One region of the Robertmurraya sp. FSL R5-0851 genome, then DNA from elsewhere that is predicted to be linked to it. Evidence: riboswitches for the same ligand, from Rfam matches in the RefSeq annotation. Region 1 holds a riboswitch; the other holds the start of a gene.
What was found. A riboswitch is a leader RNA that binds a small molecule or an ion and turns the genes downstream of it on or off. The one in region 1 is predicted to bind S-adenosylmethionine.
Positions count from the first base shown of each region.

Region 2: it holds a riboswitch for S-adenosylmethionine, as region 1 does, so the genes downstream of both, MKX65_RS14085 (methionine biosynthesis PLP-dependent protein) here and MKX65_RS20975 (sugar ABC transporter substrate-binding protein) in region 1, are expected to answer to the same signal.

Region 1 covers NZ_JBBOOE010000001.1:4,100,534-4,105,976, forward strand. Annotated here, with positions in the region: gene MKX65_RS20965 (ABC transporter permease) at 1-319, opposite strand, end outside; gene MKX65_RS20970 (sugar ABC transporter ATP-binding protein) at 321-1,823, opposite strand; gene MKX65_RS20975 (sugar ABC transporter substrate-binding protein) at 1,894-3,006, opposite strand; SAM riboswitch class I at 3,331-3,438, opposite strand; gene MKX65_RS20980 (DNA alkylation repair protein) at 3,587-4,294, opposite strand; gene MKX65_RS20985 (DUF1801 domain-containing protein) at 4,332-4,985, opposite strand; gene MKX65_RS20990 (VOC family protein) at 5,012-5,410, opposite strand.
Region 2 covers NZ_JBBOOE010000001.1:2,745,076-2,750,518, forward strand. Annotated here, with positions in the region: gene MKX65_RS14070 (gamma-glutamylcyclotransferase) at 259-1,122, opposite strand; gene sda (sporulation histidine kinase inhibitor Sda) at 1,311-1,445, shown strand; gene MKX65_RS14080 (hypothetical protein) at 1,519-1,755, opposite strand; SAM riboswitch class I at 1,922-2,026, shown strand; gene MKX65_RS14085 (methionine biosynthesis PLP-dependent protein) at 2,107-3,213, shown strand; gene metC (cystathionine beta-lyase) at 3,217-4,404, shown strand; gene MKX65_RS14095 (bifunctional homocysteine S-methyltransferase/methylenetetrahydrofolate reductase) at 4,401-5,443, shown strand, end outside.

The sequences.
Region 1 (5,443 bases):
CTACAAAGGTATTTTGCGAAAACCAAACGAACATAGAAATCACGATTGCATTTGATAAGGAGGCCACCGATCCAACGGAAAGATCAAAGCCATCAACCGTTAAACTGATGGTAATCCCGATTGCAATGATAGTTACAATTGAAATGGAACGCAGGATATTTACAATATTATTTCCTTGTATAAATGCGGGATTGGCCAATGAAAATATGATCACGAGTGCAATGATTGTAATAATCGTTCCATATTTATAAAAAAATTGGAAAAGATCAAATGACGTTTTTGACGGGGTCTGTTTCTTTGCTGTTATGTTTGCCTCCATCTTACCTGCCCCCTGTTGAATAGAATAATAGTTCTTCTTCATTAGTTGATTTTGTTTCTAGTTCCTTAACTGATTTTCCATCATAAAGGACATAGACCCGATTCGTAATTCCCATAATCTCTGATAGTTCAGATGATGCATAAATAATAGCTTTTCCGCGGCTTGCCAGCTCGACAATAAGATTAAAAATGTCCTTTTTTGCTCCAACGTCTACACCTTTGGTCGGCTCATCAAAAATATAGACATCAGCATCGGCTACGAGCCACTTGCCAATGGCAATCTTCTGTTGATTACCGCCAGAAAGATTTTGAACTTTTGTTTCTTCAGAAGGTGTCTTTATTCCAAGACGATTGATCAGTGCCTTTGCAACTAACTTTTCTTTTTTCCTATCCAGGAAACTAAAATCTTTTGAAAAATGCCTTAAATTCACTACAGTTAAATTTGATTCAACCGACGCATTTACAAGAATCCCTTCTTTTCGGCGCTCTTCAGGGACCAAGGCCAGTCCATTCTTAACCGCTTCATACGGGTTTTTAACATTAACTCTTTTTCCGTTAACCTTGACTTCTCCTGCCACTAATTTGCCTTCAACCCCGAACAAAGCTTTACAGAACTCGGTCTTACCGGCACCTACAAGTCCAGCAATTCCCACAATCTCCCCTGCTTTGACGTTCATGCTAAAATCTTTAATCTTATCTTTATCTGTAAGTCCTTTTACCTCAAGGAATGTGTCTCCAATGGTCATGAATTTATCAGGAAACTGGTCACCGAGTTTTTGACCAAGCATATGCTCCACTACTTTGTTTTGGTTAGTATCCGAAATCCTCTGTCTCTCGACTACTTCCCCATTTCTCATAATCGTAATATCATCACAAATCTCAAAAATCTCTGGAAGTCGATGTGAGATGAAAATAACTCCAACATCACGGTTCTTTAATTCTTGTACGATACGAAATAACTCATTTGTCTCCGTATGACTAAGAGGTGCTGTCGGCTCATCTAAGATGAGGAATCTACATTCTTTTGACACCGCTCTGGCGATTAAGACCATTTGTTTTTCTGCTAATGTTAATTCACTTACTAGTTTTTTAGTTGGAAGAGACAAATTCATTTCTGATAGGATGGTGGCCGCTCTAGAATGCAAGCTTTTCCAATTAACCCATTGCTTCTTTCCCATGTTGTGTACTGTGTCCATTAACATGATATTTTCCGCAACCGTTAAATAGGGAATCAGAGCTGTATCCACTTCCTGATATACAATTTGAATTCCTGAGTCCATGGCACTTTTGGGCGAACGAATGGTCATAGATTGTCCATCCAATGTGATTTCACCAGTATAGTGATCATATGCCCCTGAAAGAACCTTCATCAAGGTTGACTTCCCAGCACCATTGGCTCCAATTAAGGCATGAGTTTTCCCGCTTTTAACTGAAAAATCCACCCTATTTAATGCTTTTACACCCGGAAATTCAATTGACACATTTTTCATCTCTAAAGTGGTCATGATGTCACCGTCCTTTCAAAGAAACACTCTCTTTATCTAGTGAAAAAGAGAGTGTCTATCAATAAGTCCCTTACTTCTTATAGTGTTCCCTCAGCGTCTTCATCCAATCTTCCTCAAATTCTGTTGATTGACCCCATCCTTCAATGATTTCATTTAGATTGACCATATTTACAGGATCTTTTGATTTTTGAAGATCTTCTTGAGAGATAAGTGAAGCTTCCAAATCATACGTTTGTGGTGTTTCCTCGCCTGCTAATTTCTTTGCTAGTATTCTCATATTTACTGAACCAATCAACTTAGGATCAACAGCTGCCGTATATCTCCAAGCGCTACCTTCTCTTTGGATTTCCTGCAAATCAGCATTTGAAACATCGATTCCATAGATTTTAACTTCTTCTCTGCCAGCTTCTTTTAACGCGCGAGCCGCACCGATGGCAAAAGCATCCCAAGTGGCAAAAATCGCATCAAGTTCACCCTTAGGGTATTTATTCAACATTGCAGCAACCGCATTTTGGGTTTGAACACTAGTATCAGCTGCTGCTACGCCAAAGCGCTCCACTTCTTTAATGCCAGGATTATTTGCTAGAACCTCTTCATACACTTTATTTCGTCTAACCATTGGTGGGAATCCGTCCACCCATAGGTATGCAATATTGGCTTCCCCTTTTGTTTCTTTTACTAATTGATCCAATGATAGAGTAGCTAGTGCTTCATCATCTTGTGACACAAGAGTAACACCGTCAACACTTGTTAAATTTGCATTCGAGTCAAATGCCACTACGCTTTTTCCAGCATCAACAATTTTCTGTATGTCATTAACGGTAGCATCATCATCACCGTGAGAAATAATAAATCCATCATAATCTTGATTTAACGCTTGGTTAATCGCATCATGAAATTTCGCTGTATCTCCATTTGCCGTAAATACATCCACTTGAAATCCTAGTGCTTCCCCTTCTTGCTTTGCACCTGCTAAGAACTGTGCTGTGTGGTCGTCCCCACCAATTTTACGAATTACTTTGATTTTTGGTTGGTCTCCATTTGCAAAGCGCTCAGGTACACCTTCAATCAGTGTGTTCGATCCTGTTGCTTCCTTTGTTTCTCCCCCTGTTGCACAGCCTGTAAGCAAAAGTGTTGCAGCGATAGCTGATACAAATGCACTTTTTAAAAAGTTCCTCTTCATGATTCTTTCTCCCCTTTTTGTTTTTTATGTCTTCTTACCAACGTTGCTCTTAGGAGAGTTTTTATAAAATATAAAGGCTCTTTTCTAAAACATTGTTTCTACATACACATTTTTCAGGAAATTAAATATATGTTTCAACAGCTAATCAGAATGTTTTCATCCTTAGAAAAGAGCTACTCTCCAAATAGACCAATAAACCCAGAGTTATTCGGGGAAAAATCCGGCTTTTGGGATTTTTCCAAAACAACAAACTTTACGAAAATAGCCAATATAAAAAACCTCTCCAGAAAAGAGAGGTTTCATCACAAAATAAGGACTACTCCTCTCTTATCTCTCAAAACAAAATCTTGTTTTGCAGGATTTAGCACCAATTCCATTCGGAACGGTTGCTGGGCGTCACAGGGCCAGTCCCTCTGCCACTCTTGATAAGAGAACGTATTTTATTCATTTACTTTAATAAAGTATAAAACTTAATTTAATATTCTATTAACAAATTGTCAATAGTATTTTCTAAATATTTTTAATAGAAATATTATTCCCACGTAATTTCTAGATCAGCATCCCGATACAAAACTATTTTTTAACATCGTACATATTTACGTTTGAAACCAAGCTTCCCTCTATCCATTTCTTTTTGAATACTTTCGTAAGCGTTTAAGAAACTGCTTTTTTTATTGTCTCGTTTGACTTCTACGATTCCTATTTCCTTTGAGACCTCGACTGCCTTTTCATGTTGCGGCAAATAGGAAATCGCCACCGTGTATACGAAATTATTCATAGCAGATTTGGTTCGTTCCGGCGAATCATGAATCGAATTTTTCACCATATCCAGCATATTGGAAATCTTGCTTTCGGAAAATTCTTTATCTTTTCGATTCCCTAAAAGCCAGCAATAGCAACTCCATCCAGCCGACATTTTCAATTCGTCACCACTTGCAATCCATTTATCTGCAACGTCTTGTGCAATATCGGACTCTGATAAAGTGACTGCCACCACATAATCGGACAGCATATAAAAATACGCTCCATCAATCCAACGATCATAATCTGCTTCAGTCATAGCTTTTGGGTCAGCAATAATGCCTGCAAAATACATGGCATCGTAATTACCTGTGGCATAAAGCTCGTCAGCTAAATCTTGGTTGATTTTTATTTTCTTTGCGATTGGTTTCATAGCACCTGTAGCCACGCCAAAAAGTGGCTCGTGCGCACCATTGGATATGTACATTTTTTTCATTCGTTCCTTGCCTAGGGCTTCAAGCTCTTGCATCACTGTTTCAATATCCATAGCTTTGAACTTCCTTCCTTACTTTTATCATATTTTTCTATCGAATGTTCTTGTGCGAGCCATCACAGGAAGGCATTTTTTTAGAAAGTCCACAAGTGCAATCCTTTAATCCCTTTCCGCTTAGAATTCTCTCCATACAATTTTCAACCCTTGACACTCGAGTTTTGGATTGTTTGGGTTGAGAAAAATAAAGAATATATGCTCTTTGCCGTCCCGGCGTCAATGCTTCAAAAGCAGCTTTTAAGTCTGGTGACTCATCGAATTTTTCTTGAAGTTCTTCTGGAATAATGAATTCTGTATCCTTTTTTAAAGTTACTTCTAAACCGGCTTTTTCCACTTCAATGGCTTCAAGAATGTATTCTTTCAAAATAGGTTCTAGTTCAATTATTTCTTGAAGATGAGTGAATCGAATCTGGCGTGCCGCCTGTACATTCTCGGTTTGTTGGACAAGAATTCCATGGGGATCCTTTAATAAGGCACCTTTGTGAAACAGAAGTGCACAATATTCTTTAAATCCATGGATTAATACGACATTTTTCTTCTCAAACGTGTAACAAGGATGCATCCATTTATATTCTTCGGTCAGATCACAGTCAAGAACAATATGTCTTAACCTCTCAGATTCTTCCCTCCATTTTTTAGCTTGACTTAAATAATCATCAACCTTAGGATTCAGTTTACCAATTGCCATGTTGTTTCCTCCCTATAAAAGTTACTTCACAAAGGAAGATTTAGTTGCCATGACACACCAAATCGATCATTTAGCCACCCAAACCTTTGACTAAAACCATAGTCACCAATTGGCATAAGTGCTTGTCCGCCCTCGATCAGTTTCTGATAAACGTTGTTAATTTCTTCTTCAGTATCACATGTAACAAAAATTGAGAAGGATGGAGTAAATGTAAACTGATGCTTTAAATTACTATCTATACACATAAATTCTTGCCCTTTTAAAGAAAAAGTGGCCTGCATTACCGTTCCTTCATCTCCAGATTCATTAGCTCCATAGCGAACCATACTTGTAATTTCTGAATCCTCAATAATAGATATGTAATAATTCATTGCTTCTTCTGCTTTGCCATCTTGAAACATTAAGAATGGTGTAACTTTTCCCACTACGATCAGCTCCTTAAGTTAGTAGGGCTACCT
Region 2 (5,443 bases), 1.4 Mb from region 1:
TTTGTCACTTTTCGGACTTGGTTTTCTTCAAAGGTGAAAAATTCGCCTGTTATTATATTTTTTAAAGTGATATAACTGATTTCACATATGGTATCTAACCTAATAAACTCTAAATAGTTGTATTGTCGATTATTATACACCAGCTCATAATAGCCATTGTCTCTATTTCCACTCATGTTCTGACCCACTTTCTTAAGTTGGTGATAGTAAGTGTTTACCACAATGGATACTCGTATTAAACCGATGTACAATAAAAAATTAACTATGGCTCGACTTTTTTAGACGATCAAGTTCCGTTAGTAAATATTGATAATAACTATCACTCAATCTTCCTTTTGCCCCTCTAAGAATTTCAGTAGAATAATGGTCTGGTGGTGACAATTCGGGCATTTTGTTATAAACATGGAATGTCAAAACATCCTTTAACGTTTCCCCATCGATGTCCACATCCACAAAGGTAGGGCGATACCATCCTCCATAAAACCCCTCTCTCACAAATAAATAATCAACCCCTTCATATGGAGTTAAGTAAACTAATCCCTCGGTTTCACCACCATCTTCCACAATATCTGCTCTTCCTCCATCACTTACTCTGAAAAGGTATTTCATAGAGTATCCCTTTAAAACGGCAGCACCGACGAGGTTTTTAAAACAGTGATCCACGCCCGCCTTTCGGAATCGCTCATCATCCATACATGATCCATACGCAAAGTAGTATACTTGTTCAGGAGGATTTTCCATGAATCTATGTAATTTCCAATCTCCATGTGTGATTTTTTCGTTCTTGCTGGATTCATCCACATTCACATACACAAGCGCACCTTTAGTGCCTTTATCCGTATGAACAGTAACATTTGTTCTGTCATACAAATTAGACTCTCTCCCCTCTTCAAAATCCTCCAATGCGTCAAGGAGAGGTAAAAGATTTTTACTAACTTCATATAACTCACCATGCACCTTACCGGAATTATTTAGTTCTAGAGTAGGATAACCGTTACCTGTATCAAAAAGCTCACCATTAACCCATGCCTGTTCAGCTATGCACGTAGCTTCCCTGATTAATCCGTGATTCGTTTCATGTTTGCGTAAAGTTCCATAAACAAAAAGTGTGATCGTATCCATCCTTCTCCCCCATCATACAAACTATTTACCATATTTTATCATGAAAAAAATCATTACGTGAAAATCCTGTAACAGAATATTAATAATTTTATGGCAAAAAATATGGAGTTTTGGGTTTTCAAATGGATTGAAACCCGATACAATTATAAAAAGCTAGAAAATTCAGTCCATTTTAAGGAGGCTTTTAAATGAAGATTATGAGTAATGAAATGTTAGTTGTCTCGTATCGGAATGCATTGAAGTCAGGTGAAAATAAAGAATGGGCGAAGTTTTTGAAGAAGGAAATTGAGAAAAGAAACTTAAAACCGACAATTAAATCGTAGGACACAACCACCGGCTTCTATAAGCTGGTGGTTTTATGTATTGTACAAAATAAAGAAGACGGGGTTTCCCCGTCTATAACTGATTGATCATATTTAAGTACAGTTGTTGCGGGGGTTGACTGGAGAGTCGTTTCTCCTTTTGAGCTGATTCATTTATTTCTCTCATTTCAAGAGGAAAATCCACGTGACCACCTACAAAATAACCTTGAAGACTCTCACCTAAAATAAATAATTCAATTCCATCTTCGGTAACAAAAAAGGTGTCTTCATTCAACATATACCGATGATGACATCTGCTTTTCGTTTGCATGAATTTCCCTCCACTTTTTGTTCTCAAACCCATTATATATTAAATGTTCTGAATATTCATATAGTAAATTTTAGGAAATTGCGAAGAATATTGTCGTAAATTTGTAAAAAAGATTGACACTTAGCAATTTACTGTAGTAAAGTTAGAAAAAATTAAATGTTTTGATTTCTTATCAAGAGAGGTCGAGGGTCTGGCCCTATGAAGCCTCAGCAACCATCAATTTTTTGAAAAGGTGCTAATTCCAGCAAGTATTTTACTTGGAAGATAAGAAGAATGGCTCATGTTGATAACAAAGTCTTCTTCTTAGAGAGAAGACTTTTTTTTATTATTAGGATGTTGGGAGAGACTAGAATGTACAAAAATGAAACTAAGGTAGCGCAGATCGGGAACAGAAGTGAAACTCAAACGGGAACAGTAAATCCACCTGTTTACTTTTCGACAGCTTATCGACACGAAGGAATTGGCCAATCAACAGGCTTTGATTATATTCGCACAGGCAATCCAACAAGAAAACTTGTAGAGGCGGCAATTGCTGATTTAGAAGGCGGTGATCAAGGATTTGCCTGTAGTTCTGGAATGGCTGCTATCACTACGATTCTTGCAATCTTTGAATCTGGTGATGAATGGATCGTATCAAGGGACTTATACGGTGGAACCTATCGAATCTTAGAACAAGGCTTTAAAAAATGGGGACTTACGAGTACGTATGTACAAACTCATGACGTAAGCATTATCGAACAAGCCATTACTGAGAAAACAAAAGCTATCTTCATTGAAACACCAACCAATCCATTGATGGAAGAAACGGATATTCAAGCGGTTGCTGAGCTAGCGAAAAAATATAATATTTTATTAATTGTCGACAATACATTTTATACTCCATTACTTCAAAGACCGATCGAGCTTGGAGCTGACATTGTCATTCATAGCGCTACCAAATACTTAGGTGGGCATAATGATGTGCTAGCTGGCTTGATCGTTGGAAAAGGAAAAGAAGTTTGTGAACAGCTTGGATTCCACCACAACTCTATTGGAGCAGTTTTAAGTCCGTTTGACTCTTGGCTCCTTATTCGTGGGATGAAGACTTTAGCGCTTAGAATGAAACAGCATGAAACAAATGCAAGAGAGCTTGCAAGCTTTTTAAAGACTCATGAAAACGTGGTAGATGTTCTTTACCCTGGCCGTGGCGGAATGCTTTCCTTCCGAATTAAAAAAGAAGAGTGGGTTAATTCATTCTTACAAAATCTCAACCTTATTACGTTTGCTGAAAGTCTTGGGGGTGTAGAAAGCTTCATTACATACCCAGCTACACAGACACATGCGGATATTCCGGAAGAAGTTCGTTTTTCAATTGGCGTTTGTAATCGCCTGCTTCGTTTCTCTGTCGGAATCGAGGACGTGGAGGATTTAATTAAAGATATTGACCAAGCTCTTACTCGTTTAAGTTCGGAGGCATAAAAAATGACAATAGAACACAATTTTTCATTTGAAACAAAACTACTTCATAATGAACATAAATATGATCCTACTAACGGTGCTGTATCCGTTCCTATTCAACATGCATCCACCTTTCATCAGCACAGCGTCGATGAGTTTGGAAAATACGACTATGGTCGAAGCGCGAATCCAACTCGTGAAGCATTTGAAACAGTCATTGCTAACCTTGAAGAAGGTACAAACGGATATGCCTTTTCATCAGGTATGGCAGCCATTTCGACTGCTTTTCTTCTTCTCTCTCAAGGAGACCATGTAGTGATTACGGAAGACGTGTATGGTGGGACATACAGAATGGTAACGGAAGTCCTTTCACGTTTTGGAATTGAGCACACTTTTGTTGATATGACAGATCTTACAGCCGTAAAACAAGCGATTCGTCCGAATACGAAGGTTTTTTATGTAGAAACACCTTCCAATCCCCTTTTAAAGGTGACAGATATTCGAGCCATCAGTGACATTGCGAAAAGTGTTGGAGCTTTAACCTTTGTTGACAATACATTTTTAACACCTGCTCTACAAAAGCCATTACTTCTTGGTGCGGATGTGGTGCTTCATAGTGCCACGAAGTTTCTTTCTGGACATAGTGATGTAGTTGCTGGTGCGATTGTTGTAAACGATTCTGACCTTGCTAAACAGATTGGATTTTTGCAAAATTCTTTTGGCGCTGTTTTAGGTGTTCAAGATGCTTGGTTAGTTTTACGAGGAATTAAGACACTATCGGTTAGGATGAATTTTTCCATAAAATCTGCCTTACAAATAGCCAACTTCCTACAGAACCATCCTTCTGTGAAAAAAGTTTACTACCCTGGACTTACTGACCATCCACAGTACGAAATACAAAAAGAACAATCAGAAGGTGCCGGAGCCGTTCTTTCGTTTGAACTTGAAAGTGAAGAAGCCGTAAAACAATTCGTTGAATTAACAGAGATTCCCGTATTTGCTGTTAGTTTAGGCGCTGTTGAATCGATCCTCTCTTACCCAGCGAAAATGTCACATGCGGCAATGCCGATTGAGCAACGCTTAAAAAGAGGAATCAGTCAAAGTCTCCTTCGCCTTTCTGTTGGATTGGAACATCCAGATGATATCATCAAGGATTTTTCTGCGGCACTTGAAACAATAGCAGCCAAAAATCAAGGAGAGATAGTAAGATGAACCTCTTAAATAAACTGAAAAAAGACATTGTCATTGGTGATGGTGCAATGGGTACCCTTCTCTACTCTTATGGAACGGACAGTTGTTTTGAAGAGTTAAACTTGTCGCATCCGGATGATATTTTAAACATTCATAAAGCCTACCTGCGTGCAGGAGCGGATGTTATTCAAACAAATACCTATGCTGCCAACTCCTTAAAACTGCAAAGATATGGACTGGAAGATTCTGTTGATAAAATTAATCGAGCTGCTGTAAAAATTGCAAAACAAGCCATTACAAATGAGAGCTTTGTTGTAGGTACGATTGGTGGGAACCGCGGAATCCGCCCGAACTCCTTCTCTATAGAGGAAATTGTCCAAAGCTTCTCACAGCAGTTACATTACCTATTGGACGAAGACATTGATGGTCTGTTACTTGAAACCTACTACGACTTTGATGAAATGGAAGCGGTCCTTCCATATGCAAGAAAGGAAACAAATTTACCTATAATTGCTCAAGTTTCCATGCAGGTCCCTGGTATTATGCAAAACCGAATGCCCATTAATGAAGCCCTCTTACGTTTAGAGAGTCTTGGTGCGGATGTAGTGGGTGTGAACTGTCGACTTGGTCCCCATCATATGCTTGAAAGCTTGGAACAAGTTGAATTACCTAAAACAGCACTTTTATCCGCTTACCCAAATGCTAGTCTTCCTACGTATACTGATGGAAAATTCCATTATGAAGGAGATGCAGATTATTTCCGAAAAAGCGCACTGGAATTCAGAGCTCAAGGTGTTCGTCTTTTAGGAGGATGCTGTGGTACGACTCCAGCCCATATTGCGGCCTTTGCTTCAGAGCTAAAAGGGACTTTACCGGTGACGGAAAAGCAAGTGGAAGTAAAAAAAGAAGTGGTTCAAGTGAAACCTGTACAACCAAAGCGTACAGAACGTCCTCTCCAGGATATTGTTAAAGAAAGATCATCCGTCATTGTAGAATTGGACCCACCTCGTAAGCTGAACACAAAGAAATTTTTTGAAGGAGCACAAGCACTTAAGGAAGC